Regions from separate parts of the Bacillus sp. HSf4 genome, predicted to be linked through region 3. Evidence: riboswitches for the same ligand, from Rfam matches in the RefSeq annotation. Region 3 holds a riboswitch; each other region holds the start of a gene.

Region 1 (7,940 bases), 950 kb from region 3:
TACATCTTTATTGTCAAGCCTGAAAATCTTTTCGATCCTCGTTTCATCGACCGGCTCGCCGGGCTTTTTTTGAAAAGCGATTCCCCTGCCCATGACCACTAATTCCTGACCTTGTTCATTCCAAACGCTGATCACATTATTATTGATCACTTTGGCAATTTTCACATCGCGCCACTCCCATCTCATATAAACTAAGGGGATTTTTTATGTTGCTTTTTTCTTATCTTTACACATTGATTGTACAACCTTTTTAAATTGGGTCAATGATTTTCAGTCAATCGTCCCCTGAAAGTTTCTGATTTCTAATAAAAAAAGAGCCGTTTTCGGCTCTGACATCATGAAAATGTTATTTTATCCCATTATGTTATCCGTAAAATGACCGCCACGGCCAAGAGCAGCCCTGCCAAATAAACAGCATCTTTTGCGTAAAGCCGTGTCGTTTGATAATATGTCCTGTTTTTCGTACCCGTAAAACCGCGCGCTTCCATGGCCACCGCGATTCTTTCAGATTTGCGGATACCTTGCGAGAACAGCGGCAGCGCATAGCGGATAAAAGCTTTCCAGCTGTTTTTTTGCTTATAGCCCCTGATTTTATGGGCCGCTTTCATCTGCGCCAGCTCTGATTGAAACAACGGAATGAACCGGAAACCAGCCAACAGACCGTACGCCCATTTTGGCGGCATTCTGCATTGATGGATCAAGCTCATGATAAACCGCGTTAAATCGGTTGTCGACGTAAACAGCAGGCCGTATGTAACAAACCCGAGCATCCTTAGTGCAATCGTCAGGCCATGGCTGGCGCTTTCCTTGGTCACATGAAACCAGGCCCATTGCCACAGCGTTTCTTCGCCTTTTCCGAAAGCGGCCATCATCCAAAAGACGAGAATGAAAAACATGAGATAAGGCAAAAAACGTTTCAGCAAATAAGCCAATGTCCAGCCGCCGAGAAAGATGCCGATCAATAACGCGAGCAGCCAAATCAAAAATGTTGCTTTCGGATTTGTTACAGCCATTAAGATGCACATCACAAGCAGATTGGAAAAGAGCTTTGCACTGGGGTTCAGTGTTGACAGAAGCGATTGATTGCTTTTCATACCGGCACCTGCTCCTTTCTGGCGTGCAGCAGCTGGTAGTGAAGCGGCGGCAGCAATGAAAATGTCCGCACCAACCGTTGATCGGAGAATAACCGGGACGGGGTTCCTTGAAAAGCGGCTTTTCCTTGATGGAAGACGATGACTTGATCCGAATGCTCATCAACGATATCCATGTCATGAGTTACCATGACGATCGTCGTTCCCCGTTCCTGCCGCTCTTTTAACCGTCTGATCAGTTCCCCCGCCGTTTTTTCGTCCTGGCCGAATGTCGGTTCATCAAGCAGCAGCAGATCCTGATCGAACAAAAGCATCGTCGCCACGCTCAAGCGCCGTTTCTGCCCCAGACTCAGTGTAAAGGGATGGGCCTGCGCATGTGAGACGAGTCCGAATTCCTCCAGCAATTCTGCCGTCTTCCGCTGAACAAGTTCTTCTGACCAACCTCTCTGTCTTGCGCCAAAAGCGATTTCCTCAAATACCGTATCCTGAATAAATTGGAGCTCCGGGTTTTGAAAGACAAAGCCGGTTTTTTCGTACAATAGACGGTCAGGCCATTTTTTCAGCTCGCAATCCTCCAGATAAATCCGGCCTTTCTTGACTGCTTCCAGCCTGATCAAACTTTTTAAAAAGGTGCTTTTTCCGCTGCCGTTTGCACCGATAACCGATACCCATCCTCCTTTTGGAATCCGGAGGTTGATACCGTCGGCCACCGTTTTTTTCAGGTAGCCGATCGCCGCATCTTCGATCCTGATCAAAGCATCGCTCTTCTTCGGGTCGCTTTTTTCAGCAAGCTCCTTCCTTTTCAGCCTGGCGGAAAGCTTGACGGCAAGCGGGTGCTGTTCGTCTTCGACGACTTCATGCCATGCCGCCGGATACAGCTTTGGCTGCCAAATCCCAGCAGCTTTCATTTGCTGTCGATAGCGGACGAGAATGTCTTCCGGCTTCCCGTCGGCTATAATCCGCCCGTTATTGTCCAACAGGACGACGCGGTCCATCCATTCGATGCAGCCATCCAAGACATGTTCGACAAACACCATCGTCTGGCCGTTTTTTGCGGAAAGGTCTTTCAGTAAAGCAAATATTTCCTTCCTGCTCGCCGGATCAAGCTGTGCCGTCGGTTCATCAAAAAACAGCATTTCCGGCTCCAGTGCCAAAAGACACGCTAATGCGAGACGCTGCTTCATTCCGCCTGACAGGGCTTCGATCGGCGTCTTTCTGTCAATATTCAGTCCGACTTGCTCCATGACATTGTCGATGATCTCATTCATCTGCTCCGGGGGAACGGAGCGATTTTCAAGGCTGAACGCGATCTCTTCATCAACACGAAGCATACAAAATTGTGTATCAGGGTCTTGAAACATAACCCCTGCGCTTCTTCTGCGGTCGATCTCGCCTGTGATTTCGGCTTCAATATGTTGAGGGATGATGCCGGAAAGAGCGGAAATCAGCGTCGATTTCCCGCTTCCGCTCGGACCGAGGATCAACACCTTCTCACCCCTGTGAATCGATAAGGTCACACGGTCCAAAATCGTGTCAGACCGGTTGTAAAAGCGCACGGAAAGATTATTGCAGCCTAGAAATGAAGTCATTTGATTCATCCTTTTTCCGGTGTTCCTTCATGATGTCATACTGGTCAAGGACGCCGGTTTTCGCGAGGGCGCCGACAACGGCTTTGGCCAGCCAGCCGCCCAGAATCATGCCGCTTATGACTTGAATGACAAAAGTCAGAATCAGGGTTTCTGTCGTATAGTAGGCAAATCCGTTCGCGATCAGGCTGTAGGTCATGCTGCCGACAGCTGCAAGTGCACCGGACAGCATCAGGGTAAACAGGTTGTAGCGCTTATAGCGAAATATCGCAAACGCGATTTCCGCACCGGCCCCTTGAAAAACGCCGATCAGCAATGCGGACAAGCCGAAATGACTGCCTGTCAACAGCTCAACCGAGGCCGCGGCCGTTTCGGCAATCAGCGCCGCCCCGGGCTTGCGGATGATATAGGCAACAATCGGGCTTGCAATCACCCAAATGCCGAACATAAAGTTGGCGCCGACAGGTCCGACAATGGCCGAGATCGGCAGCCACAGCGTTGACCAGCCCAAATAAATGACACCGCACGCAACGGACAAAATCACCATCATCACGACTTCTTTTATATTCCAATTCATCGAGTCACCGCCTCCATTTCAACCGGCCAGTCTTCCACTGTATAGGCCATTTCCCAAAAACCGTATTCCAGCTGGCAGCTTTGCAAAAAGAGCTCTTTCATTTTCTTCTTCTCTGCTGCGCCCGCTTCTTTCGCCCATTCATCCAAACGGGCGCAGAACTTCGTGGTGATGGAGACGGTTCTGCCCCCGTAAAAATGGATCCAGTCATAGAACGGATGTGACGAATCAGGCTGTACTTCTTCAAGGAGCTTTTTGCCGATTTCCCAATATGTCCATGGACAAGGCAGCAAGACAGCTAAAATCTCTCCAAGCGTCCCTTCGTGCGCCGCCGTCAGCATGTGGCGGATATAATGATGGGCGGACGGGGCCAATGGATAGCCCTGCAGAGATTCATAGTCTGCGCCCGCAGCCCGGCACAGATTATGATGCGGGTGTACTTCGCTGTTTAAAACAAAGGAAATCTGCTGATGAAACATCTCCATATCTTGGCGGTTATCACACTTGGAAATGGCGATTCCATAGATTTGGATAAAGGAATTCAAATACTCGACATCTTGTTTCACATAATGGATCAGCTGTTCCTTTTCCAGGCGGCCTGCAGCCAGTCCCTGAACAAACGGGTGCTGAAAAATCGCTTCAAAAATGGGGTCTGCCTCTCGGCGAAGTTGTGCTGAAAAACTCATGACAGAAAGCCTCCTTCATCGATTTTAAAAGGAAGGCACAGGGGGATGTAAGAGCGGCTGTTATGCAAAAAAGCCGCCCCGACATGGAGCGGCTTTGACATAATCACATCAAAAAGAAACCGACTCCACTTCCCTACGCTAGTATGAACTAGATCAGGTTCAAAGGGTCCAAGATCACTTCTTGTCTCAGCCAGCATGTGGCTCCCCTAGTGGACTTCCTATTAACATTAACTTTTACTCTACACATCAATGGCCTTGATGTCAACCTGCGCCGCGTCAATTGTAAAGATGATGAACACCATTTTAAAACATTTATAGAAAAATATTAATTTTCTGAAACTTTTTCTTGCGGTCATCCGTCTAATATATAGAAGTCAAAACCATTTGGAGGGGATATTGATGATGATGTTGATCTTGATTTTGACGATGACCGGATATTTGTTTTACTCTTTCAGCAAAGACAACCGGCCGGCCAAAAGAAGACAAAAACCTCGGCAGCCTAAACTGACTGTGCTTCGGGAACGTCCTTTGACAGCCCCTTCCAATGATGCCAACTGTTAATTGAACATGAATAATCAAAACAGCCGCCCGCAAGGCGGCTGTTTCGTTGTGTTACGGCTGAAACTGCTCCGCTTCGGTTGACCCTTTCAGCGCTGTTGTAGAGGATGTGCCGCCTGAGACGACCTGTGCCACCTCATCAAAATAGCTTGTTCCGACCTCACGCTGGTGCCGTGTCGCAGTATAGCCGTATTTTTCACTGGCGAACTCAGCCTGCTGCAGCTCGGAATACGCCGCCATTCCGCGGTTCTTATACTGGCGGGCCAGCTCAAACATGCCGTGGTTCAATGCATGGAAACCGGCAAGTGTTACAAATTGGAACTTATACCCCATTTCACCGAGTTCTTTTTGGAAATTCAAGATGCTGGCATCATCCAGTTTGGCCTTCCAGTTGAACGAAGGAGAGCAGTTATATGCGAGAAGTTTCCCCGGGAATTTTTCATGAATCGCCTGCCTAAACCTGCGCGCTTCCTCAATGTTCGGTTCAGATGTCTCACACCAGATCAAGTCGGCGTATGGCGCATAGGCCAGGCCTCTGGCAATCGCCTGGTCAAGGCCCGATTTCGTCTTATAAAACCCTTCTGAGGTGCGTTCACCCGTTAAAAACGGCGCATCATACGGATCAATATCACTTGTGATGAGATCGGCCGCATTGGCGTCCGTCCGTGCGATCAGAATGGTCGGCACGCCCATGACGTCTGCGGCAAAGCGCGCGGCAATCAGATTGCGAACCGCCGTCTGTGTCGGCAGCAAAACTTTGCCCCCCAAATGGCCGCATTTTTTTTCGGAGGAAAGCTGGTCTTCAAAATGAACCCCTGCGGCGCCCGCCTCAATCATGCTTTTCATCAGTTCGAACACATTGAGCTGTCCGCCGAAGCCGGCTTCGGCATCGGCTACGATCGGCGCATACCAATCGATATCTTCTTTCCCTTCCATATAATGAATCTGGTCGGCACGCTGAAGAGCGCGATTGATTCTTTTCACGACATCCGGAACACTGTTGGCCGGGTACAGGCTTTGATCGGGATACATGCTTCCAGAGAGATTGGCATCGGCGGCCACCTGCCAGCCGCTTAAATAAACCGCTTTCAACCCAGCCCTTACTTGCTGCATCGCCTGATTTCCGGTTAGAGCCCCGAGCGCCGGGACGAAGTCTTCTGTATGCAATAGCTTCCACAGCTTTTCCGCGCCCCGCCTTGCGATTGTATATTCCACCTCAAGCGAGCCCCTCAGGCGGATTACGTCTGATGCCTTATACGGCCTATTGATTCCGTCCCAGCGTTTATCCTTCTCCCAGCTTTCCTCCATTTGCCTTGCCTTTTCTGACATCATCTTCATATTCCTCCCCATTTATATTTTTTCATAAGCGGGAATCGTGAGAAATTCCGCAAATTCATCATCCAAAATCAGTTGTTCAAACACCTGTCCGGCCTCTTCGAAGCGGTCGCGCTGATATTGTTCCTTCCCGACTTCACCGATGATTTTCTGCATTTCTTCCTCTTTCATCGCTTTCACCATCTCAGCCGTCACTTTCCTGCCGTCATCAAGAATCCCCTTTGGATGGCGAATCCATTGCCATAGCTGCGCTCTTGAGATTTCCGCTGTTGCCGCATCCTCCATTAAGTGGTCAATCGGTGCAGCGCCTCTTCCCGACAGCCAGGAAGCGATGTAGCGGATGCCGGCGCTGATATTGGTGCGGACACCTTCCTCTGTAATCCGACCCTTCGGCACTTCAAGCAAATCCGTCGCTTTAATCTTGATATCATCCCGTTCTCTATGAATCTGGTTGGCTGTCGGCATATGCTCATTAAATACATCAAGGGCTGTTTGAATCATGCCGGGGTGTGCGATCCATGTACCGTCATGGCCGTCTTTTGCTTCACGCTCCTTGTCTTCGCGGATTTTGGCGAAAGCGGCCTCATTGATTTCCGGCTGGTCTTTCGCGGGAATCTGTGCGGCCATCCCTCCGATGGCGTGGACCCGCCGTTTATGGCACGTTTTGATGGCGAGCAGCGAGTAGGCTCTCATGTTGGGAACGGTCATCGTCACCGCCGAACGATCCGGAAGAATGACCTCATCACGGTTCTTGAATTTCTTAATGAAGCTGAAGATGTAATCCCAGCGGCCGCAGTTGAGACCTGCCGAGTGTTCCTTTAATTCGTACAATATTTCATCCATTTCAAAAGCCGCCAAAATCGTTTCGATTAAGACCGTCGCTTTAATCGTCCCCTGCGGAATGCGCAAGTCGTTTTGCGCATAGACAAACACGTCGTTCCAAAGCCTTGCTTCCAGATGGTTTTCGATTTTCGGGAGGTAGAAATAAGGGCCGCTTCCTTTTTTGATCAAAGCTTTGGCGTTATGAAAGAAATAAAGGCCAAAATCGAACAGGCTCGCTGACACAGGCTTGCCGTCGGCCAACACGTGTTTCTCCTCCAAATGCCACCCCCGCGGCCTGACCATGATCACAGCCGGATTCTCCTTCAGCCGATAGTGTTTTCCGGCATCATTCGTAAACGAAATCGTCCCCCTGACCGCGTCTCTCAAATTGATTTGGCCTTCAATACAATTTTTCCAAGTCGGTGAATTGGCATCTTCAAAATCGGCCATAAACACCTTAGCTCCGGAATTCAAGGCATTGATCACCATTTTTCTATCGACTGGCCCGGTGATTTCAACCCGACGGTCTTCCAAATCCGGCGGCAGCGGTGCGACCGTCCAGTTTTTTTCCCTGATGTATTTCGTCTCTTTTAAAAAATCGGGATTCTTTCCTTGATCAATTTCCGCCTGAACGATTTTCCGCAAATGCAGTAAATCCCGCCTTCTCCCGCCAAAATGGCGTTCAAGCCGCCCGATAAATTGAAGCGCTTCCTTTGTTAACAATTCTTCGTATTGCTGATTCATCGTTCCCGTCACTTTAAGCCCGATCTCTTCGGTTTTCATTTGTTGATCCTACCCCTTTCCCCATTTGTTATAAAACAGCCGCGGTTTATTCGCCCTTTTTGGCAAGACAGCGTTCACATTCCATGAAATAAGATTCAGCCTGCTCCTCTACCTGCTCTCCGCATTCAGGACACGTTTTTTTCGGAAGCGTCCGGAAAAATTCCAGCGGACTTTTCATACTCATTTGCCTCCCTCCTTTTATAAAACAGTTTTATGTTTTTATTTTCTGTTGTAGTACAGTATACAGTGCAAAGATGAAAATGTACACACTTTTTCCAAAATTTTTTTGCCTAAATAAAAAAAGAATGTTCTCTTTTTATTCATAACTTGTTCATATTTATCTTTTAGAATAGGGATCATAAAGAGGTGACATGATGATGAAAATGAAAAAACCCGATTGGATACTTACAGTCATTTTGCTTGCAGCACTTATTCTGAATACATATAACATTTGGCAGGATGATGCCGCCAATCAGTATTACCTGGCGGCGGTGAAAAGCATGAC
Region 2 (7,940 bases), 490 kb from region 3:
GAGGGGAAAATTATGAATCAGAACGATAGTTTATACAAAGAATCACAAACAAAATGGGGAGTAGAGAAGTAAACTCTGTGATATCATTACGCAATATTCAAAATATAAAGACGAGTGAAACGAGGGGGTAATGATGGAGAAAAAGCATTCATTAGGGTTTGAAACAATCGCTCTTCATGGAGGACAAGTACCTGACCCTACTACAAATTCTAGAGCAGTCCCTATTTATCAAACAAGCTCATATATTTTTAACGACACAGATCATGCTGCAGATTTGTTTTCTTTAAAAGAACCCGGAAATATTTATACACGTATCATGAATCCTACTCATGATGTTTTTGAGCAACGTGTTGCCCTAATGGAAGGCGGCGTAGGGGCATTAGCAACTTCATCGGGACAGTCAGCTATTACATATTCTATTTTGAACATAGCAGAAGCAGGAGATGAAATTATCGCTTCCAGCAGCCTGTATGGGGGGACCTATGCTTTATTTGCTCATACTTTGACAAAGCTTGGAATCAAATTTCACTTGGTTGATGTAGACGATCCAGCTCAATTTCAAGAAAAAATGAATGATAAAACAAAGGCTGTGTTTATAGAAACGATTGGAAATCCTCGAATTAATATTGCGGATATTCAAGCAATTGCCGATATTGCACATGCAAATAATGTTCCGCTTATCGTTGATAATACATTTGCCTCCCCATATTTATGCAGGCCGATTGAGTATGGCGCAGATATTGTGGTTCATTCAGCTACCAAATTTATTGGCGGCCATGGAACCTCTATCGGCGGTGTTATTGTAGATTCTGGAAAATTCAATTGGGCTAACGGAAAATTTTCAGGTTTGTCAGAACCAGATCTAAGTTATCATGGGCTAGTTTATACAGATGCACTGGGATCGCTAGCTTATATTACAAAAGCACGCGTTACGTTGCTTAGAGACATTGGAGCTTCCGCTTCGCCATTCAATACATTTATGTTTCTTCAGGGATTAGAAACTCTTCCTCTACGGATGGAGCGCCATGTAGAAAATGCCCTTAAGGTTGCACAATTTTTAGAAAAACATCCCCATGTCTCATGGGTTAATTATCCAGGCCTTGCATCAAACCCTTATCACGAACTTGCTCAAAAGTATTTGCCAAAAGGAGCAGGATCCATTTTCACATTTGGTATTAAAGGCGGTGTGGAAGAAGGGAAGAAATTTATTAACAGCGTGAAGATTTTCAGTCATTTGGCGAATGTTGGCGATGCGAAATCACTGGTTATTCATCCTGCCAGCACGACCCATCAACAGCTGGATGAAGAAAGTCAGGTAAAAGCCGGTGTTACTCCGGATATGATTCGTCTTTCTATTGGTATTGAAACGATTGATGATATTCTTTACGATTTAGACAACGCTCTCCAAGTCAGTCAGCAATAACATTACCTGCAGCTCATCGCAAAGTAAATTTAAAAAACGTCATTCTATCATTACAAACCAATAGAATGGCGTTTTTAAATAGAAGAAACAACGGGTTTTTAAGAATTATTATGGTGTTATCATGTAACAGCTAGCATATTGAAGATCTCTATTGTACGTATAAGTCGCTAAGTTGGAGTATATGACGAAGGCTGCGCAAGAGCTTCTGTTTTTGCTCAAATAAAGATTAAGGTAAATCACCAGTAGATACTAGATCACTTTGTTCCGACTAATGCAGGAGAAGGGGGAGAATTTCTTGTAGAACTAGCGAAAACAGGATTTCTCTCGGCCCCTCTGTTACGATACGGGTTACTTATCTTGGTCGTCATTTTCACTTTCTTGGATATGGTCTTTTTGTTATTGTACTTACAAATCGTATACCGCTGAAGGAAATGGACATAGCTTGAAATTTATCAGACGACAACTACGACTTTCCCAGGCACAACAAAAGCATTTATTTTAATCAATAATTTTCCGAAAGAAAAAACTGCAGATATTTTAGTAGATTTACTTAATGTAATAGGGGCATCTGAAGCAATAGGACCAACCTGCACCAACTGGTCCAACAGGAGACATAAATAAATTTTATTCTCTGTATTATTGTTTTTTATAAATTTTATATAGTTATACATACTGATTACCGGCATAAAATACGTTAACATATCGATTAAACAATATATAAGATATTAATTGGAGGTTCGATATGGCGATTATTTTTGACGATTATGACAAGGCAATATTAAGAGAATTTCAGGAAGATGATTCCATATCAAATCTAAATTTATCAAAGAAAATTGGGCTTTCACCATCGGCATGTCTTGCAAGAACAAAAAACCTAGTAGAAACTGGTATGATTAAAAAGTTTACGACGATTGTTGATGAGAAAAAATTGGGGATTGAAGTCACAGCATTAGCACTCATCAATTTATCACCCCTGAATAGGGAAACCATTCATTCATTTTTAGAGGATATAAACAAATATCCACAGGCTCAAGAGTGCTACACACTGACAGGAAGCCATGACTACATGCTTAAGATTGTAGCAAAGGACATGGAGAGTTATCGAAACTTTATCATTGATTCATTAATGCAGAATCCGGCAATCAGTGAAGTTGATACAAGCATGGTTATGAGTACAGAAAAAAGGACGGTCAGTGTGCCAATTGACGAAGTTTAGGAGGTTATGGATTTGAATGAGAACAAGGATTCGTTAAATTTAAATTCTCTTAGGACATACAATCAAGTGAATAAAAGAATTCAAATATGGGCTGCATTTCGTGCGGCTTTTCCGCATACGGTTCCTATTTTGGCGGGTTTTGTATTTTTGGGGATTGCCTATGGGATCTATATGAATTCATTAGGGTTCAGCGCTATTTATCCAATCATCATGAGCTTTGCCATTTTTGCAGGGTCAATGGAGTTTGTCGCAGCCAATTTTTTGCTTGTGGCGTTCAACCCGATGAATGCTCTTTTTTTAACGTTAATGGTGAACGCACGCCATTTGTTTTATGGCATTTCTATGCTGGATAAGTATAGGGGAACCGGGAAGAAAAAGTTTTATCTGATTTACGGGATGTGTGATGAGTCTTTTTCTATCAATTGTACAGTTGATATTCCGAAGAATGTGGACAAGGGCTGGTTTATGTTCTTTGTAACACTGCTTAATCATTCTTATTGGGTGATAGGGGCAGCGATTGGCGGCATTTTTGGCTCTCTTGTCAAGTTCAACACAGAAGGGCTCGATTTTGTGATGACGGCTCTTTTTGTTGTGATTTTCATTGAACAGTGGATCAAAGAGAAACGGCACTTCAGCAATCTTGCAGGACTTGGACTTTCAGCAGTCAGCCTTATGATTTTTGGCGGAAGCAACTTCATTATTCCTGCGATGCTTGCTATTTTGGTGACGCTTACCGCTTTGAGAAAACCATTGGAGAAAGTTGAGGTTGCCCGATGACAATGAGTGTAACGCAGCAAATCATCACGATTGCCATAGTCGTGATAGGCACAATGCTGACAAGGTTTCTTCCATTTATGGTTTTCCCATCGGGTAAACCAACACCGAAGTATGTGCAGTATCTCGGTAAAGTACTGCCATCGGCAGTGTTAGGACTTTTGGTGATCTATTGTTTTAAGGATGTGAGCCTGCTTTCTGGCAGTCACGGGTTCCCTGAGCTTATTGCAGTAGGTGTAGTTGCACTGCTTCACTTCTGGAAGAAAAATATGCTCCTCTCCATAGCGGGAGGAACCGTTGTATATATGATTTTGGTACAATTGGTTTTTTGATCATACTGATTTGGATTTATGAAAAGCAAAGGGGCGGGGAATGGTGAAAAAGAAAATTGACGAGTCTCAAATCTATGAACAATACCGTGAACAAATTTATAAACAAGTAGAGAATGATCCGTATGCACAGTCGTTAGGAAGATGCCTGATCAAAGAGAAGCTTTGCGTATGAGGTTAGTAGAATTAGATAAACTTGAAATGTCAATACTTCTCTCGTTCTGATCAGTACGAGAGAAGATCTATGCACGTTTAAGAGAATTAGAACGACCTGAGTAAAGGGAAGAAGAATCCATCTTTATTTGAGGTCGTTGAACTAACAGCAAATGATGTAAAGAAATGCAACAAAAAAATGTAACATTAAAACGCATCGAACACCCAATCAATAAGGCAGGTGAGAAAAAAAGGCGACCGCGCAGAGTTGAATCAGAGACCTTACATGAAACAGCATTAAATATATTAAAGCAGCAGGAAAAGCCAATTAGAAGTATCAATCTGCAAAAGAAGATTGAAAAGAAAACTGGTAGACAAATCTCTAATATGACGGTATTTATGGATCAATTAAAGAAAAAAATCCAGAGATAAGAAAACCTCATAGAGGACGATATATTTTGGTGAGGACTTAAAAAATGGAGCGCTTGTAATACTGGGGGAATATAATTTTCATAAATTTCCACCTTTTTGAGGACCTAGTGAAAGAAATAGAAGCCGGAATTTTGGCCGGCTTCTACAGCGTTATTTCCCCTTCGCTTTTTTTCGTTTCTCCTTCTCCGCCCGGTAAAACTCATGAAACATCTTCATCAATGCCCGTTTTTCGATCCGCGACACATAGCTCCGCGAAATCCCGAGCTCTTTCGCGATCTCGCGCTGCGTTTTTTCTTTCTTCAAATCAAGGCCGAAGCGGCCGACGATGACTTCTTTTTCTCTGCCGTCGAGGATGTCGATGTATTTTTTGACTTTTTCAAGCTCCATGTTGAGCTGGATGGTGTCGATGACGTCTTCGTTTTCCGATTTGAGGACATCGATGAGGCTGATTTCAATGCCACTCACAGGTTATCCGTTTTTGTTGCGTTAAAGAGATAAACAATTAACTTGTTTTTTAGGGAGCTTACTGTTATCGGTTAATTTTATTAGGTAATATCCTTTTACTTGATGGGAAACTAAAACTAATTAAAAAATAGCGAACTATATCGGCATTTTTTGCTACTACATTAGAGAATCTCTCTAGGCGTAGCCATGACATGCCATCAAATGCAACTCATGGTTAACTTTCAAAAAAACTTTTGTCGGTTGATACGTAGGGTTCAACGTTAATCCTATCATTGTTTGACAAGTGGTATGGAATAGTTTAGAATTAAAGTAAATATTTATATTTTATCCACTGGGGGAGCTTTTAGAAGCTGAGAAGAGACATAAGTCCTGACCCTTTGAACCTGATTTGGTTAACACCAACGTAGGGAAGTGAAAAAATTAGAGAGATTTTTTTATCTTATCTATATTTAAGCCACTTTCCATATGAAAGTGGCTTTATTTATTTGAAAGGATGATATTAAAGTGACAACTAAAAAAGTTTTTTTAGCAGGGCCTTTTAAAAGTTTAGTAGATGAGAATACCGGATTGATGAGTTTACATGAAAGGGGAAAGTTAGAGTCGTTAATTTCTTTTTTTGAAAATGAAGGATGGTTAGTTCATAATGCCCATAAGCGAGAAGGATGGGGGAAAGATTTCATGACACCCCAACAATGCACTAAAATTGATTTTGATGAAATAAGCACTTGCGACCTTTTTGTAGCTTTTCCTGGCTCACCGGCTTCTCCTGGAACTCATATAGAAATTGGATGGGCTTCTGCCTTGAAAAAAAAGATAGTGTTATTACTAGAAAATGATAGGGATTATGCATTCTTAATCCAAGGGTTAAATGTAGTAGCTGATGTTGAATACATTAATTTTAAAGATACCGATGATTTATTAAAGAAGATTAAAAGTATCCTTATAAAATAAAGGGTGGAATCTAAATGAGAAAGAAAACTTTTCATGAAGCATATATGGAAACCCTGTATGACATCTATTACAACCCTGAATTTTTGAATTCACCGCGTGGACAAAAAAGCAAAGAAAAATTGAACTATCATCTGACCCTTGAAAATCCAATAGAACGTGTCACTTACTTACCCTCTAGAAAAACAAATATCGTGTTTAATTTTGCTGAAGTTTTATGGTATTTATCGGGGAATAACAACTTAGATTTTATTAGTTATTACAATAAAAAAATGCCTTTATATTCAATGAATAAAAAAACATTAACAGGTACTGCGTATGGGCCTAAAATATTTGAATTTGGAAACGCAAAATTAAATCAATGGAATAGAATAAAAAATCTTTTGACACAAGAAGACGTTGATTCAAAAAGGGCTTTTATTCAAATATTTGATGCCTCGGAACTCTTCGTTTCAGGAAACATTGATGTTTCTTGTACAATCGGTTTGCAATTTTTCATAAGAGAAAACAAGTTATACATGTCTTCCGTCATGCGTGCAAATGATGCATTTCGAGGAATGATTAGTGATCTGTTCTCTTTTACATTTATGCAAGAATTAATGGCGAGAGAACTTCGTTTAGAAGTCGGGGAATATTTCCATAATGTTGGTTCTATTCATATTTACGAATCGGACAACGAATGGGCAAAAACAGTACTTGAGGAAGCTAAAACCCATAATGATATCGCGGCTTTTGAATTTCCTAAAATGCCTGCCGGGAATAATTGGGCCTTCATCGAAACAGTTTTAGAATATGAGGTTTTGCTTAGAAAAGATCAAATTTCAATGTCAAAGCAGGATATTGAAACTCTAGACTTACCTGAATATTGGAAACAGATTCTTTTACTTTTCAGTATATATCAGCATATTGCTTATAAACGAGATATGGATCATTCTCTATTTCAAGGGTTACTTCCTATTTATCAATTTTTTGTTAGAAATAAGTGGTTTAATTACTTCTCAACTAAACAAAAGGGGGGAATTTAATGAAAACTTCTTGGAAAGAAGACAGTGTTGCTGGTAAATTCGATGCTTATAACGACGTTTTAGAACAAACATTAGGTTTTGAGTATGTTTTTCGTAAATTTGATAAAGCGGATATTAAAAAGGTGCTCGATTTTGGCTGTGGTCCCGGAAAGGTAGCATATAGGTTAGCTGAAAGAATAGATTGCAATGTAATCGCAGTAGATGAATCAAGTAAAATGTTAGATATAGCAAAGACAAAAAGAAAGCATCCACATGTTGACTATCATTTAATTGAACATGATAATCTTTCCTTCTTACCAGATCATTCAGTTGATGCTGCTATGGCCTGTTACGTCTTTATTAATACAGAGAGTGATCAACGTATCAAAAGAATCATGGATGAAATTTTTCGTGTGTTAAAACCGGGTGCTTCTTTTGTTATACTCGATACCAACCCTGATTCAACTGGAATAGAATTTTCAACCTTTCGCAACGGAATACCGGGGAAAGAATATTCTTATGGAGAAGAAAGAAATGAGTGGCTTCATGTTCCTGAACAAGCGGATTTAATTTTAAATGACTTTCATTGGCCGAAGTCAATGTACTATAAGCTTTTATCTAGTGCAGGTTTTGAAAGTGTAACTTTACTAGAACCAACGTTAAAGGAAATTGACGGAGAGCAGTTAAAGGCTATCGAACAAAAATTTAAATTTAATAATTGGAAAAGCGAAAAGGAATATCCACCTTTTATCATTTTTGAAGCGGTTAAACCTACCTAAAGGAGGAGTATAAGTTGACGGATATCTACAAAGCACTTTCGATTGCTGGAACAGATCCAACCGGGGGAGCAGGAATTCATGCAGACCTAAAAACCTTTCAGGAGCAGCAAGTATATGGAATGGCTGTTATTACATCAGTTGTTGCTCAAAACACACTTGGTGTGAAAAGTTTTGAGGAGGTATCTCTGAATAATATATCTCAGCAAATAGACTGTGTCATTGGAGACATAAAACCGGATGCTGTAAAAACCGGTATGCTTGCAAGTGTGGAAATTATTGAACTAATAGCTGAAAAATTAAAAGCGGCTAATATCCAATCGTATGTGATGGACCCAGTTATGGTTGCTAAAAGCGGACATCATCTGCTTCATAAGGATGCCGTTAATCATTTGAAAAAATTATTAATACCTCAAACAA
Region 3 (7,940 bases):
ACTCACGCGGCGTTGCTCCGTCAGACTTTCGTCCATTGCGGAAGATTCCCTACTGCTGCCTCCCGTAGGAGTCTGGGCCGTGTCTCAGTCCCAGTGTGGCCGATCACCCTCTCAGGTCGGCTACGCATCGTCGCCTTGGTGAGCCGTTACCTCACCAACTAGCTAATGCGCCGCGGGTCCATCTGTAAGTGATAGCCGAAGCCATCTTTTATGATTGAACCATGCGGTTCAATCAAGCATCCGGTATTAGCCCCGGTTTCCCGGAGTTATCCCAGTCTTACAGGCAGGTTACCCACGTGTTACTCACCCGTCCGCCGCTAACCTCAGGGAGCAAGCTCCCATCGGTCCGCTCGACTTGCATGTATTAGGCACGCCGCCAGCGTTCGTCCTGAGCCAGGATCAAACTCTCCATAAATGGAACACAGATGAGTCTGTGTGACCTGCATCGTACAGGCCTGTTTGATAATGACTACGCACACTCGCATGTGCGATTTATAAAAATGAATGAACAGGTACGTTTTGTCTTGTTTAGTTTTCAAAGATCATTTCCGCCTCAAAGAAGCGACTTTATTAATATAACATTCTACCAAAGTGATGTCAACAACTTTTTTAAATCCATTTCAAAACGTTGTTTTTATAAAGCCGTTTTTTAGGCACGGACATTAATATAACATCTATTTATGTTTTGTACAATAGTTTTTTCAAAAAAATAATAATCAAGATGAACGATATTGCACATCGAACGTATATGCACACCTAAAGGATAAACTTTTGCCTTCAATAACCATAGCCAATCAAAGGATAGTATTGCACCGTTTTGTTTCTTCTATTAGATAGGAGATAACTTCCGCTTTATAAGATGAAGCATTTCCGCCCCTTTCTTTAATGAATAAAATGGAGCAAGTTGCCGACCATACTCATAAATGCTTTTCTTCCATTATAGGTTATGTGCTGACAACATAGTTTACCGAAAAAACGTTGACCACTCTTTTCGGCAGCGGTTTCTCTTGTTTCGGGGAGATCTCGGAGCTGTTAAAACCGGAAATCACACCAACACATTTTCATTTATCTTTCCGCTTTAGCTAGCGGTCAGTTGATCCAAAATAAAGACCGCCATTCATTCAGGTGATGGCAGTCCACTTTTTCGATTCCCTTATATTTTTCAGCGCTTTTTTAATTCCGCCGTCGATTGTCTGACAATCAGTTCAGGTTTATAGACAGTGGAATGCTCAAGCTGATCGGCGTTTCGCCCTTCGACTTTAGCGATCATCCACTTGGCCGCATCAATTCCCATCTGCATTTTCGGATGGGTGACTGAAGTCAACTTGACTTCCGAGGCCTGGCTTAAATGCGAATCATCATAGCCGACAATCGAGATGTCCTCAGGTACTTTCAGACCGAGTTCCCTAATCACATCAAGCGCTAAAAGGGCAATTTGATCGTTATAGCAGAAAATGGCCGACGGACGATCTGAAGAAGACAGGCGTTTTCTCACCTCAGAGACGGTCTTTTCTTCCTTGTTTTCTGTCGTATAGGTGACAACCATGTCCGGATAAAAAGACAGGCCGTTTTCTCTGAAAGCGCGGATAAAACCTTTCATTCTGTTGACGCCTTGCATGTCATCCTGTTTAAAAAGGCCGAACACTTTTTCATGGCCGAGCTTGATTAAATGGTCAGTCGCTATAAATCCGCCGTATTCATCGTCTAAAATAAAATGGGGCGGATTCAGCTCCTGATAAAGCTGATTGATCATCAGGTAAGGGATATGATGCTGTTCAAGCGTCAGGTAGTAGTTCAAATTCGGATTGAAGCTTCCGGTTTTCGTCGGTTCAACGATCAATCCGTCAATGTTTTTGTCAAGCATGTTGACAAGGCATTGTTTTTCTTTCTCTATGTCATTATTCGTGCTTGCGACGAGCAGCGTATACCCTTCACTCGACAACGTCGATTCGATCCCCCTGATAATGTAGGGAAAAATGTAGTCAGACAAATAGGTCGTGATGACGCCGATCATTTTATGTCTTTCCCTGCCTTTGTCAGAAGGTCGGAGGCGATGTGAGCAATATGTTCCTGAGCCCTGTTCCCTGTACAGAAGGCCTTCATGAACCAAGTCACCGATAGCCTGCCGAATCGTATGTCTGCTGACATCAAAAATTTTCATTAATTCATTTTCGGAATGAATTTTTTCCCCAGGCTTGACTTTGCCCTCATATATCCATGATTTAATTTGATTTTTGACCATGCTGTATTTTGTATGCTCACTCATCAGATCAACCCTTTACTGCATCTTGTACGTACGAATAAGTCCTATTATAAAGAAAGGAAGACGTGATTGCTACATATTGGAGAAAATAAGCAAATTTTTTTGAATATTTATCTTGTCGTCTGTTTTCTTTTTTAGTATAGTAGAAAATAACTAAATAACATGATGACCACAAGGGGAGCCTTCGGGCTGAGAGTGAACAACCGTTCTGACCCTTTGAACCTGTTAGTTAACGCTGGCGTAGGGATGTGGCAAAGTCATTCTAATTGCATCCAAAGCAGTGCGTGGAAAACTTTCCTACTCCTTCCCCGCATTGCTTTTTTATTGGGAAAGAAGTCCAGTATCCCTTTGTTCATCAAAAGTGAGGGTTACAATGAATCAATCAAAACAACTCGTACAGCTTATTGAAATTGCAATCATGACAGGAATCGCAATGATTTTAGATGCGATTTCCGGGATGTTTTTAAAAATGCCCCAGGGCGGTTCGATTGCCATCATGATGATCCCGATTTTTTTAATCTCTTTTCGGCGAGGACTGAAAGCCGGGCTGATGACCGGATTGCTGGCCGGATTGCTCCAGTTTGTCACAGGGGGGCTTTTTTACGTTCATCCGATCCAATTTCTGCTCGATTATTTTATCGCGCCAACAGCCGCTGGAATCGGCGGTTTATTCGCAGGTCCGATCCGAACTTCGGCCGCGGAAACCGCAAAAGGGAAGCTTGTTGCTTATGTCACGCTTGCGGTCTTTTTTGGAAGCGGACTGAAATTTCTCGCCCACGTCATCAGCGGTGCGGTCTTTTTCGCAAATTATGCGCCGAAAGGGACTCCGGTTTGGATTTATACCTTAACGTATAATGGCACATATATGGTTCCGTCATTTGTCATTTGCACAATCGTGCTCTGTCTGCTGCTGCTGACGGCTCCGAGGCTTCTGAGGACGGGCGATGATATGAGATAAAAAAACAGCGGACACCTGGTTTAGGTGCCGCTGTTTTTCCGTTCCAGCAAATCAGCTACCAGAACATAACGCTCTGGCGCAGAACCGATAAAATCAAACGGGTAGCAGGTGGAAACAGTCAGCGTCGCTCTCGGTTTGGGGACGATCACCGTCCGATCATCCGCATCAACGATTCGAACCTTTTTCACTTGATAGGTAAAGGTTCCGTAGACGGCTTTTATCATTAAGCGGTCCCCTTTCCCCACTTCCCCGAGCCTTCTGAAGATCGTATCGCGATGGCCCGACAGAACGGAATTATCATCTTCACCAGGCAGCACTGATCCGGCAAAATGGCCGACTCCCTTTTGAAGTTCATCCTCGTCAGTTCCATGATAAATCGGAAGCACGGCATTGATTTTCGGGATCACAAGATCACCGATTTTTTCACCGTTTGCAAACGACTGCTCAATCACGGTTTTTTCTTTTTTTTCGGCTGGAACGGGCTTTGTTTCTGGGACTTTCTCTTTTTTCATCTCCTGAAATGAAAACAGGGTATAGCCATGAAGCAGCTTAAATCCATTTGACGTCGTTAAATAGAGCCCTGCCGCTATCATCATGATGGATAACACCAATAACATTCTTTTTTTCCGGGATCTTCTGATCTTGACTCACTCCCCATAAAAAAGCGCCCATTCGCTTGCGTTTCTTTAAGCTGCCTTCCGAAGCCTTCTGACCATGAAAAATCCGCCAGCCATCAAAACGAATCCAAGCATGGACCATTCCGCATAATGCCCTGCAGTTTTTGGAAGCTTTGCCCCTGTAACCGTCTTTTTCACATGAGATTTCTTTGCATCATGCTTAACAGCGGTTTGCGTTTGCTTCACTTTTGAACCTGTATCATGAATGAGATCCGAGCCGATCATTTCAGGTGTAAGCAACACATCCAAAATGAAATTTCCTTTCAGATCGTAGACTTCCACAAGAAGGCTCGCTCCCTTCAGCTCATCTGCGCTGACAAGGGTTGTCAAAGTCACCGCTTTTTTCTTGCCGTCCTTGACAAGGTAATATTTCGTTTTCACTTCAAGCGTCTTTTGAAGATCATTCAATACAGAAATCATTTCCGCGATGTCTTGGCCTGACAGTTCTGATACCGACTCAAAATCAGCTACCGCTTCAAGCCGTTCCCCCAGCGCCAACAGATCGTTTTCAAAATTGGGATTTTTGTCCCGCACATTGCGAAGATGATTGACAAGCCTCTCCCATTCAGAATCGTCAACGCCTAATTCCTGAAAGATGTTGCCGATTTCCACATCATCACCTTCTTCATATGTCACTGAAAAAAGGGCGTCATCCAATTCATATTCAAACAGAAACACGTCAAGGATGTTTTGTCCGCTTTCCATATAGCCGTTTTCCGCGAAAAGCCCGGCGGCTTCTTGTTCAGTTAACCCATATTCTTTTAAATATGAAGCGAGAAGTTCTTTCGTCAGTCTTTCCCCCAAAAAATCTCTTAATTCTTCCGTTGAATCAAAATCTTTCAGACTTTCATCATACGTATTTTGTAAGTAGGCTTCCAATTCTTTTTCTGTCATTCCTACCTCTTCAAGGTACTCTTTAAGCTCCGCCTGTTTCGGTGCAGCAAAAACCCCAGCTCCAGGCATGAATAACAATACGCAGATTACAAGCGGCATCAGCCTTTTTTTCATTGAATTGTCCCCCCTAAATCTATCTTTTCTCTTTGATTATAATGGAATATTTTTAAAAAACATGTATTGTAATAAAAATTGTTTTCATCTATAATATTCCGTCCATTTTGCAGCTTAAAAAAGTCATAAACCTTGCTTCTATTGAATGTAATATAGTATAGCGAATAGGGAGGTATTAAAATGAATCCTTACTATATGATGCTTATATGTTATGTGCTATCCATCATCCATTTTTTAATAGGCTACCGGGAAGCCTTGAAAATTAGCGGAGCCGACGGATTGGTGAATGGAACGGCAATGATCTCCTGTATTCCGCTCGGTGTCGTTTTTGCTTTTTTCTCTCACTTCTTTTGGAAAATGACCATATAGACCGAAAATTGTCCTTTATCAGCTTGCCGACAGGGGCAAACTCGGATTTCAGCGATATTCACAGACGGCGGCAGTTTATGCTATGATTAATAGAACTTCAATTTACAAAAAATTCACAAAGATTGGAGGGAAGAACATGGCTAAAACCGTGGCTTCTCAGGAAGTCGCCAACATGCTGAACGATTGGTACATACTGATGAAGAAACGAGACATTTCACGCTCGATCGAAATGAAAGATGACATAGATAAAGCCATTGAAGAAATGGAACAAGATCAGGATGTCCTCCTCTATTATCAAATGTTGGATTTTCGCTTAAGGCTCCTTCTTGAGGATATCTCCCAATCATCCACCGAAAAATTAGAAGCCATCAGCTTTCATGATAAAGACCCAAAAAGCACCGATGACAAGTTGAACTATTATTTTTATCTTTTCAAGGGAATCTATGAAGACTACAAGCAAAATCATACGGAAGCGCTCAATTTTTTCAGAATAGCGGAAAAAAGGCTTGGAGCGATTCAAAATGAAATAGAAAAAGCCGAATTTCATTATAAAATCGGCGTGCTGTACTACAATTTAAAGGCGACATGGCTGTCGATCCACCATATTCATATCGCCTCGGGAATCTTTCAAGGATACGACGGGTACGCCAAAAGGGTCATCAATTGCAAAATGCTGATGGGGCTTAACTATATTGATCAGTTTAAATTTTCAGAAAGTGAAGATTTATTAAAAGAAGCGATCGCAAAAACCGAAAAAATCGGCGACCGGTATTTGTTGCCTTACGCCTATTACAATATGGGCTTTTTAAAAAGCAAAGAAGAGAAACATGAAGAAGCGCTGGCGTTTTATTCGAAAGCTTTCGCCGTCAAGGATTTTGAAAAAGCAAATTATGCTTATATTCTGTGCGTTTATGAAAACACCAGATCTCTCCTGAAAACCAAAGCATATGATCAAGCTTTTAAATGGATCGATATAGGCTTTAAAAAATCCCGGGAAATGGACAGCGAAATCCTTGAATTAAAATTCAATATTTTAAATACATTATATTCAGATATCGAGAATAAAATGGAAATTATCAAGGACTTTGTTCATCAATTAGAAAATAAAAAAGCTTGGGTAGATCTGGAGGAATTATTGATGGATGTGGCGAATTATTACCGGGAACAGAAATTATATAAGGAAGCGATTTACTTTTATATTAAAACAGATAAGGCGAGCAAACTCGCCGGAAGAGGAGGAGATTAATATGAAAAAGTTTTTACTGGCATTATGCTTGTTGGGAGCTGTTTTCAGTTTTTCATTAGCAGATGATGCATCCCAAGCCGCCTCCCAAAGCGATCAGATGATTCTGGCTTCCCGAGGTGCAAGCGGCTGATCATAACGAAACAATACCCATTCGGCATTTTGCCCGGATGGGTATTTTGCCGTAGCCATGTCTTAAAACACATATTTTAGAGGAGCGATTCGTATGAAAAAGAAAGTTCTTCTAACAGGATTTGACCCTTTTGGGGGTGAGCCTGTCAACCCGTCCTGGGAAGCTGTTAAACGGCTGGACGGCGATCGCACCGATGACACGGTCATTGCCGTCGAGCAGATCCCGACCGTCTTTCACCAGTCGGCGGACGTTTTGGAAAAAGCGATCGCAAAACATGCACCTGATGCGGTCATTTGTGTGGGACAAGCCGGTGGAAGACTTCATATCACACCGGAACGTGTCGCGATTAATATCGATGATGCGAGAATTCCCGATAATAGGGGACAGGAGCCGATTGATGAATACATTTCACCCGAAGGTCCTGCCGCTTACTTGTCCTCGCTCCCGATTAAGCGAATCGTTAAAAGCTTGCGGGAAAACGGGATTCCCGCATCTGTCTCCAATTCGGCCGGCACCTTCGTATGCAATCATTTATTTTACCGGCTGATGCGCTACATTGACCGCACTTCCTCCAATATGCGCGGAGGCTTCATCCACATTCCGTACCTGCCTGAACAAACGGTCGATAAAAAAGAGCCCAGCCTCAGTCTGGAAACGATCATCAAAGGATTGCGAATTGCCGCATCCGTCACTGCCAATCACAAAACAGACATCCGCGAAACCGGCGGCTCGCTCAGCTGACTTTCCGCTTGATAAAGCGAGCCCGCTCCCCAAGACCGTCTCCGCAAATCGTTCATCTCACTTTTGCTCTTTTCCCAAAGATGTAAACCGAGGCGTGTTTTTCGGAAAAAAACGTAAACACTAAAAGAAAAACAGCCAAAAGGGTGAGCAGGATGCAGAAATCTTATGCCGTTTTCGGGCTCGGCCAGTTCGGCGGCAGCCTTGTCAAGGCGTTCCACGAAAAAGGAACCGAGGTCATAGGCATCGATAAATCAGAGGAAAAAGTAAACGAATATTCGGCCTATGCCACCTACACTGTTTGCGCCAATGCTGTCGATGAGAACACATTAAAACAAATCGGCATTCGCAATATTGACCATGCGTTTGTTTCATTTGGAGACGACATTGAGGCCAGTATCTTAACCTCGCTTTTGCTGATCGAAATGGGTGTTCCCCAGGTATGGTCAAAAGCGCAGAATGATTATCATCAAAAGGTCCTTCGCAAAATCGGCGTCAACCGAATCATTCATCCTGAAAAAGACATGGCAAGAAGAATAGCAAACCATATT
Region 4 (7,940 bases), 2.1 Mb from region 3:
ACCTGTAAAACAGAGGACGGCTGTTCAGCCGTCTTTTTTATTTGTATGAACCTTTTTGGGTATTGAGTATCATCAAGAAGACATCGCGAATTCACGGCATTCCCGGGCGCATTGCAGGCATGTTTGGCCGCACTTTTGCGATTGCTGGTCAGGATGCCGTAGACAATGATTTCCGCAGGCTTCGCAAATTTTGGCGCACACCGAGGCCGGCGATTTGGCAAAGCGGCTGTGCCGTGCCATATATTTAGCGGTCAGCGTGCATATATCCGCACAATCTCTAAGCATTCTCAGTTGCTCTTTTCGACGGTTTGCATCTTCCCTTGTGAGAATGTAATTTGCGGTGAATTCACAAACAGCTTCACAGTGCTGAACGGTTTGTAACACATGGCGATTTTGGATGTTCCTCATATTTGTATCATAAGGAACAGGATGACCATACATATCATTTCCCCCTTCTTTCTTCATAATATTCCTATTCATATGTGGTTGCCTATGCGTCTGACATTCTTAAGATTTTTCTTGCGCTTGTGATGAATATTCGGTACCGTTAAGTCATTGAGATTTCTCGGACATAGAGGAGCTGAAACAAGTGAAGAAACTGGTGAAGGTCAAAGGGGTTACCTTTGGAGAAGGAGCGCCGAAAATCTGTGTGCCTCTCGTCGGAAAAACGCTTGCGCAATTGAAAGAAGAAGCGGCACACATCAAGACGCTTGATGCGGATGTTGCCGAGTGGCGGGCGGACTTTTTTGAAGATGTTGAAGACGTTGAGAAGGTCGCGGAGGCTTTGGCGGAAATCCGCGCTCTTTTGCACGACATGCCGCTCATCTTTACTTTCCGCAGTGCAAGGGAAGGCGGGGAAAAGGAAGTCGGCCGGGAATATTATGTTTCTTTAAATCAGGCGGTTGTCAACACAGGGCTTGCCGATGTGATCGATATCGAGCTGTTTTATGAGGAACGCGACGTGAAAGCGCTGGTGGAAGCCGCACAGGCGAAAGATGTGTCTGTCATCATTTCCAACCATGATTTTGAGAAAACACCGTCCGTTGAAGAAATGATTTCCCGCTTGAAGAAAGCGCAAGAGCTGGGCGCGGATCTGCCAAAAATTGCTGTGATGCCTGAAACACCGGCTGATGTGCTGAAATTGCTTGAAGCGACTTATTTGATGAATGAGCACTACGCGAAGCGGCCCATAATCACGATGTCAATGGCTGGAAAAGGTGTCATCAGCCGTCTGGCCGGAGAGGTGTTTGGCTCGGCGATGACATTCGGGGCGGCCAAGAAGGCCTCTGCACCGGGGCAACTCGCCGCCGCCGATCTGAGGCGGATCATTGGCGTTTTGCACGACAATTTGTCATGACTGCAAAAGGAGCCGGCTTGTTTGAGCCGGCTCCTTCAATCTATTTGGCGCATTGTTCAATGATGTCCTTCAGCACCTCTGCAAGCTCTCCTTTATCCTTGAGCTCTGATTCGTCAAAATGGAGGCGACAGACCTCTTCACCGCCGTTATACATTTCTTCCAGCCAGCCCCGCATTCCTCTTGCGCGGCGGTCCACTTCGATGATCACATCCACCCCGTCCTCCTGCACAAGAAAAACGAGCTCCACTTCATCCAGCAGCTGACGATAGTGCGGTGTGACCGGCACAAATTCGAATTCCTGGACGAAAGGCAAACGCTTTCTGAAATATGATGCTTGCTCACAGTCCGCCTCATGAAGCCGGAATCCGAGGCTTTCAACCGTTTCTAAAATACTGTGAACCCACGGATGTGGTTTAACGAAGAGATGATCATCATCCGATTTGTCAATCCCGCCTTGTATGTCCAGGTCGGTCAATAAGAACACTTTAGCTCCTTTTATCGTAATCGGCGTGTCAAGCGGAAGAATGAATGAGAAAGAAAATTCCCGTTCTTCACCGGTTTTGATTGTAAAGGCATCTGTCACGCGGTGGGATTCAATGGTAGCGTTTTTCCAATGTTTTTCGTCTTTCTTGACGACGAGATATTCCGTCTCGAGCAATAAATCGATATACCTGATGTGCTGTTCAACATTGCCGCCTTTAACATGAACGGTTCCGCTCACCCGTTCTCCCGGGCGATATGCGCTCTTGTCCAGAATCGTATTCACTTTCGCTGAACCGATCCCGGCGCTTGCTGCAAGCTTTTTCAAAAAAGACATGTTTACCATTCCTCCTATTATTGTCGTACAAGAAATGAATACGTTTTACACAGGGCGAAAGATTCATTTTATTTTGAAATCAATAGGTCCTTTGTCTTTTCGAAGCTAAAAAACGGGAGTCTCTTAAAAAAAGCGGAAACTTTCATAGGCTTAAATCGGTTCAAACTTCACCTTTCCATCAATCACTGGATATGCTACCATAATGAAGAAATGAATAGCTTTACTAGGGGTGCCCTGTATGGGCTGAGAGAGAAACGACCGGGTTTCTTAACCCTTTGGACCTGATCTGGTTCGTACCAGCGTGGGGAAGTAAAAAGGTGTTTGCAGATGTCGGGAGATCAGACGTTCATCTGCGGATTTTACTGACTGTAAAACCAGGTTCATCAATGTGCCTGGTTTTTTTGTGCTGGTGCTGTTCTGGAGTTTCGTCTAAGATCTTTTTTAAAGAGGGGAAGGAATGTACACATGAAACAAGAGTCAGTGCAGCAAAAAAACATTAAGTTGATGTCAAGCTTTTCTGGAAGCCGAAAGGTCTATGTCGCAGGGTCCCGGCCTGACATTCAGGTGCCGATGAGAGAAATCGCCTTGAGTTCTACGACGGGATCATTTGGAGAAGAAGAAAATCAGCCTGTGCGCGTATATGACACGAGCGGTCCTTATACGGATGAACATGCGGAAGTTGATATTCTAAAAGGGCTTAAGCCTTTGCGCTCAGCCTGGATCAAAGAGCGCGGCGATACTGAGGAATATGAGGGACGGGAAGTGAAGCCTGAGGATAACGGCTATAAAAGCGGGAAGCAGGCGAATCACAGCTATCCGGGGCTGAAAAGAAAACCGCTGCGCGCCAAAAAAGGACAAAATGTCACTCAGCTTCATTATGCGAGAAAGGGGATCATCACTCCTGAAATGGAGTTTATCGCCATTCGCGAGCATGTATCTCCCGAGTTTGTCCGCGACGAAGTGGCGAGCGGCCGGGCGATCATCCCGGCAAACATCAATCATCCGGAAAGCGAGCCGATGATCATCGGCCGGAATTTCCATGTGAAAATCAATGCAAATATCGGCAATTCCGCCGTCACATCCTCGATTGAAGAAGAAGTGGAAAAAATGACGTGGGCGATCCGCTGGGGGGCCGATACCATGATGGATCTGTCCACAGGAAAGGATATTCACACGACAAGGGAATGGATTATCCGCAACTGCCCTGTGCCCGTCGGAACAGTGCCGATCTATCAGGCGCTTGAAAAAGTAAACGGCGTCGCTGAAGATTTGACGTGGGATGTTTACCGCGACACATTGATTGAACAAGCTGAGCAGGGCGTCGATTATTTTACGATTCATGCCGGTGTCCGGCTCCACTATGTGCCGCTGACGGCAAAGCGTGTCACAGGAATCGTTTCCCGCGGCGGGGCGATCATGGCGCAGTGGTGTCTCGCCCATCATGAAGAAAGCTTTCTTTACACACATTTTGAAGAGATATGCGAAATTATGAAAGCGTATGATATCGCGTTTTCACTTGGAGACGGCCTTCGACCGGGTTCGATTGCGGATGCCAATGATGAAGCGCAATTTGCCGAATTGGAAACGCTTGGCGAGCTGACGGAAATCGCCTGGAAGCATGACGTTCAGGTAATGATCGAAGGGCCGGGGCATGTACCGATGCACAAAATTAAAGAAAACGTCGATAAGCAGATGGAGATATGCAAGGAGGCGCCATTTTATACACTCGGGCCGCTGACGACAGATATCGCCCCGGGGTATGATCATATTACATCGGCGATCGGAGCGGCGATGATCGGCTGGTATGGAACGGCGATGCTTTGCTATGTCACGCCGAAAGAACATCTCGGGCTTCCGAATAAAGATGACGTCCGCGAAGGGGTCATTACATATAAAATCGCGGCCCATGCGGCTGATCTCGCCAAAGGGCATCCCGGCGCACAGATTCGCGATGATGCGTTGTCGAAAGCGCGCTTTGAATTTCGCTGGCGCGATCAGTTCAACCTCTCACTTGATCCGGAAAGAGCGCTTGCGTTTCACGATGAGACGCTCCCCGCTGAAGGGGCAAAGACGGCGCATTTTTGCTCGATGTGCGGGCCGAAGTTTTGCAGCATGAGGATCTCCCAGGATATTCGCGACTACGCCAAGGAAAACAACCTTGATGAAGAAGCGGCGATTGAAAAAGGACTTGAAGAGAAGGCGAAGGAATTTAAAAAGGCCGGCGGTCAAATTTACAGCTGACAAAAAAGCAGATGAAGGCCCGACCTTCATCTGCTTTTATTTGTTTTTTTGAAATGACAGCATATATGACAAGTGCTGAATGACGATCAACACGAAGATGACGATGATCGGAAAGTACGGGATATCGGCTTGAATAAACGGATAAAAAATCATCGCGAGCGCTGCGACAGGCATTGCGAAATACAGGACGATATAAGAAGTGCGGCACGCTTTGGCGGTGATCATCTGCTCCCTTTCATCCTGTTCCTTAAATTCGTCCGGGATGGATAGAAGGTTTTGTTTGCGGGATCCTTTTTTCTCCAAATAAGAGTAGACCGCAAGGACCGCAGCAAACAGAAGGATGGGAATCGGGTTAAAAACAAAATACAGTTCAGAATCGCTTGTTTTCAGGCTTCTGGCAATTTGTTCAGCTGCTTTAAAAAACGTGATAAACGTCCAGCATGCCAGTCCGAAAAGCACAATGTGAAAAAGGGTCCTCGTTTTCATATTCATTCAGTTTTTCCCTCCTCTAACCAAAAGACATCTTCCATTTTTAATTGAAACTCCTCGCAAATTTTCAATGCCAATAGGAGCGATGGTATGTAATTGCCTTTTTCAATCGCCGCTACGGTTTGTCTCGTGACCCCGACAGCTTTTGCCAGCCCTTCTTGTGAATATCCGTATCTGGCCCTCAGCTCTCTGACTCTGTTGTTCATCTTACCACCTGCAATTCTTCGTTTATATAGTATATTTGACATATTGTTAAATAGACTAGACATAATGTTAAATCAATTTTACAATGTAATCAACATCTTTTGATCTAGGTTTGGAAGATATGCAACCGTAATATTTAAATTTATACATAAAATTAACAAAAATGGAATAGATAAAATAGAACCATCTAAGGCTTGGGAAATAGGGTCTTTATGGTTATTTTATTGTTTTGATTGCGGATGGGGATGCGCCTTATTTTCTGCTCCTTATTTCCTACTATGCTAGAAAACAGCCTGTTTGATTGAACAAAGGAAAGAAAAGCGAAAAAGGTTGAAAATTGAGAGAAATTGACCATGTGGCAGACATACTAGAGTCATATGCGGGAAGAAGTCTGATTACGGAGGATATGAATAGGACAATGGTTGGGAAAAGAGGGTCGTGTTTAAATAAATAGTTGGAAGGTAGTGTTTGTGAAATAGGAAAATTCATAGATTTCAGTATGAATTTGGGTATGTTACGCTTTGGTTACTTGATAGAAAGGAGGGGGAAAAATGACATACGCAGCTCCGCAGGTTGATTATTCTGTCAATCCGGCGATTGAAGACCAGGCTTGGTTCCTAGTGTTTATTGCGGTCCTATTGGCTCTTGGTGCAACTGTTGTGCTCGGCGCGGCGGTATGGTGTCTCGCTAACGGCCACGGCAGCTTCACGGGATCCGTCAAATGGGTCAGCGGTTTGCAGGTCAAAATTGAATGTAGGTAGCTATACTTACGTATCTGTTCACATCAAAAGACATAACTTTACCGGGACTTATCCGTCTGTGGGGGGCGGTTAAGTCCTCCCTACCATTTATATTACCCTGGAGGCATTATGTTTATAATAGATCATCTGTCTAAAACATATAAAAACAATGTGACTGCCGTTAGCGGGTTTCATATAAAAATTGAAAAAAATCAAATTGTCGCGATCGCTGGTCCGAACGGTTCAGGGAAGACGACGATCATTAATGCCGTTTTAGGGATCATTACGCCAAGTGAAGGAACCATTCAGCTGGATGACCTGCCGAACACATCGGCGGAATTCAAGCAAAAACTCGCGTATGTTCCCGATGAACTCCTTTTGCCGGATGCCCTTTCAGCCGCGGAATATTTGGATTTTGTTTCTTCAATGTATAATTGTACATCAAAAGAGAAGCGGAAACAATTAATTGAGCTTTTTGATATGGAAGCAGCATTGAAGGAACCGATCGAAACGTATTCACACGGAATGAAAAAAAAGACGCAGCTGATCGCAGCGTTTATGCTGGAGAGCGAATTTGTCATCATGGATGAACCGTTTCGGGGACTTGATATTGAAGCGGTCATCAATACAAAGAAATTGATGAAGCGCTTTGCAGACACACAAGGATCGATTCTCCTTTCGACGCATGACATGCTTTCTGCCGAAGAATTATGCGATAAAATCGCAATTCTTTCAAAAGGAGTCAAAATGGACGAAGGAAAAGTCGAACAATTAAAGCGTAAATATAACAGCGATTCACTGGAAGAAGTGTTTTTAAAAGCTTCGATGCTGAGTGATAGGGGTGCGCATTTTGATCAAATCATTCGAAATTTCTAAAATGATGCTGAAAATGTGGCAGAAGGAAATGGGCAAACTCTTAAATACCGGGACGAAAAAAGGAATGGCCGCGCTGTTTTTGCTTTTGGCCATCAGTATGGGTGCCATCATCGGGTATAGCTTTACCGGCATGTTTTTGAGTTCATTTTTAAATGGCGATGTTCGATCTCTCGGGTTGTTTGTGATTTCGATGTATATGAACGCCTCGATTTTCACCTTTGTGTTTTTCATTTTGTTTAAGGTGAGGACGCCGGAGCAGCACAGCTTTTCGATGCAGCTCAGCTGGTTTCCGCTGACGGCTTTCGAAAGAAGCCTCGGCTACTATATTCCGTTTGCCGGAGCAGTTTCATTTCTTGTCTTATTTTTCATGTTGGTTTTGCTGATACCGAATTTTATGGCGAGCGGTGTCGGCTTCTGGTTTGCGTTTTCATTTTTTGCGGTGCTGTTCGTGCAGATCATCTTTTTCTTTTCACTGCTCAACCTTGTCTATCACTTGGTTTACATCATCATTCTCAAATTCGGTTTTCCGCTTCAGAAGTTCTTTTCACTGTTTGTACTCGTCGTATTGGCTGTGTTTTACGCCATGACTCAATTTGATCTGGCAAACATTCAGAATGCTTATGCATCCTTTGATTATAACCTGACCTATTTTGCTGCGCCCTTGTTTCTATTGTTGAACGGTCAGGCGATAGATGCAGCGTTCATTCCGATCGTGATGATCTTGGCAGCCGCTGTAGCGGGTTCTTTTCTGTCGCTGAATTTTGTACCGATCCTCACTGAAAAAAAATCATCCAAGCTGTTTTCATTTATTAAAATCCCGTCATCAAAACCGTTGAGTCTGATGGTGAAAGAAATCAAAACCCAAGCCAGAAATGAAGAAAATATGCTCAATTTCATTTTTTTGCTTTTGGCTTTATGCTTTTTAAAATACAGATTTCAATTTGGTTTTACAGGGGAGAGTTATGCGGTTCTCGGGGGTGTTACCGGTATCATCGCATTTAATTCCTTTGGCAATGATATGAAGATGCTCGCGGTCTACAAGTCGCTTCATTTGAAGATGGCGGCGGTTTTATGGTCGAAATATCTCGGGTTATGCGTGCTCGGCCTGCTGCAGCTTTGCTTGTTTTCCTTGCTGACATGGACGTTTCCGGAGAGCTTTCCGGTCTTTTTGCAGACGCTTGGCGTCCTTTTAAACTCGATTGCCATGTTTTACTTG

The links. A riboswitch is a leader RNA that binds a small molecule or an ion and turns the genes downstream of it on or off. The one in region 3 is predicted to bind thiamine pyrophosphate.
Region 1: it holds a riboswitch for thiamine pyrophosphate, as region 3 does, so the genes downstream of both, tenA (thiaminase II) here and thiT (energy-coupled thiamine transporter ThiT) in region 3, are expected to answer to the same signal.
Region 2: it holds a riboswitch for thiamine pyrophosphate, as region 3 does, so the genes downstream of both, P3X63_RS14345 (nucleoside 2-deoxyribosyltransferase) here and thiT (energy-coupled thiamine transporter ThiT) in region 3, are expected to answer to the same signal.
Region 4: it holds a riboswitch for thiamine pyrophosphate, as region 3 does, so the genes downstream of both, thiC (phosphomethylpyrimidine synthase ThiC) here and thiT (energy-coupled thiamine transporter ThiT) in region 3, are expected to answer to the same signal.

Annotation. Positions count from the first base shown of each region.
Region 1 covers NZ_CP120679.1:4,218,542-4,226,481, forward strand. Annotated here, with positions in the region: gene licT (BglG family transcription antiterminator LicT) at 1-165, opposite strand, end outside; gene P3X63_RS21740 (energy-coupling factor transporter transmembrane component T family protein) at 360-1,094, opposite strand; gene P3X63_RS21745 (ABC transporter ATP-binding protein) at 1,091-2,680, opposite strand; gene P3X63_RS21750 (ECF transporter S component) at 2,655-3,254, opposite strand; gene tenA (thiaminase II) at 3,251-3,937, opposite strand; TPP riboswitch at 4,051-4,155, opposite strand; gene P3X63_RS21760 (hypothetical protein) at 4,337-4,498, shown strand; gene aceA (isocitrate lyase) at 4,550-5,827, opposite strand; gene aceB (malate synthase A) at 5,846-7,435, opposite strand; gene yhfH (protein YhfH) at 7,482-7,619, opposite strand; gene P3X63_RS21780 (ArnT family glycosyltransferase) at 7,813-7,940, shown strand, end outside.
Region 2 covers NZ_CP120679.1:2,777,276-2,785,215, reverse strand. Annotated here, with positions in the region: gene P3X63_RS14380 (homocysteine synthase) at 134-1,423, shown strand; gene P3X63_RS14375 (Lrp/AsnC family transcriptional regulator) at 2,166-2,639, shown strand; gene azlC (azaleucine resistance protein AzlC) at 2,652-3,416, shown strand; gene P3X63_RS14365 (branched-chain amino acid transporter permease) at 3,413-3,745, shown strand; gene P3X63_RS14360 (hypothetical protein) at 3,786-3,917, shown strand; gene P3X63_RS14355 (Rok-like winged helix domain-containing protein) at 4,082-4,327, shown strand; partial or broken gene P3X63_RS14350 (sigma-70 family RNA polymerase sigma factor) at 4,478-4,786, opposite strand; TPP riboswitch at 5,116-5,219, shown strand; gene P3X63_RS14345 (nucleoside 2-deoxyribosyltransferase) at 5,297-5,743, shown strand; gene P3X63_RS14340 (thymidylate synthase) at 5,758-6,765, shown strand; gene P3X63_RS14335 (class I SAM-dependent methyltransferase) at 6,765-7,523, shown strand; gene thiD (bifunctional hydroxymethylpyrimidine kinase/phosphomethylpyrimidine kinase) at 7,538-7,940, shown strand, end outside.
Region 3 covers NZ_CP120679.1:3,267,843-3,275,782, forward strand. Annotated here, with positions in the region: rRNA gene P3X63_RS16885 (16S ribosomal RNA) at 1-415, opposite strand, end outside; gene P3X63_RS16890 (GntR family transcriptional regulator) at 1,163-2,266, opposite strand; TPP riboswitch at 2,428-2,527, shown strand; gene thiT (energy-coupled thiamine transporter ThiT) at 2,637-3,221, shown strand; gene P3X63_RS16900 (class D sortase) at 3,242-3,814, opposite strand; gene P3X63_RS16905 (processed acidic surface protein) at 3,908-4,906, opposite strand; gene P3X63_RS16910 (hypothetical protein) at 5,087-5,275, shown strand; gene P3X63_RS16915 (response regulator aspartate phosphatase) at 5,412-6,521, shown strand; gene P3X63_RS16920 (hypothetical protein) at 6,523-6,651, shown strand; gene pcp (pyroglutamyl-peptidase I) at 6,745-7,392, shown strand; gene P3X63_RS16930 (potassium channel family protein) at 7,545-7,940, shown strand, end outside.
Region 4 covers NZ_CP120679.1:991,470-999,409, forward strand. Annotated here, with positions in the region: gene P3X63_RS05000 (four-helix bundle copper-binding protein) at 73-441, opposite strand; gene aroD (type I 3-dehydroquinate dehydratase) at 590-1,357, shown strand; gene P3X63_RS05010 (sporulation protein) at 1,398-2,174, opposite strand; TPP riboswitch at 2,390-2,499, shown strand; gene thiC (phosphomethylpyrimidine synthase ThiC) at 2,640-4,415, shown strand; gene P3X63_RS05020 (DUF2178 domain-containing protein) at 4,452-4,907, opposite strand; gene P3X63_RS05025 (helix-turn-helix transcriptional regulator) at 4,904-5,110, opposite strand; gene P3X63_RS05030 (hypothetical protein) at 5,660-5,869, shown strand; gene P3X63_RS05035 (ABC transporter ATP-binding protein) at 5,978-6,724, shown strand; gene P3X63_RS05040 (hypothetical protein) at 6,690-7,940, shown strand, end outside.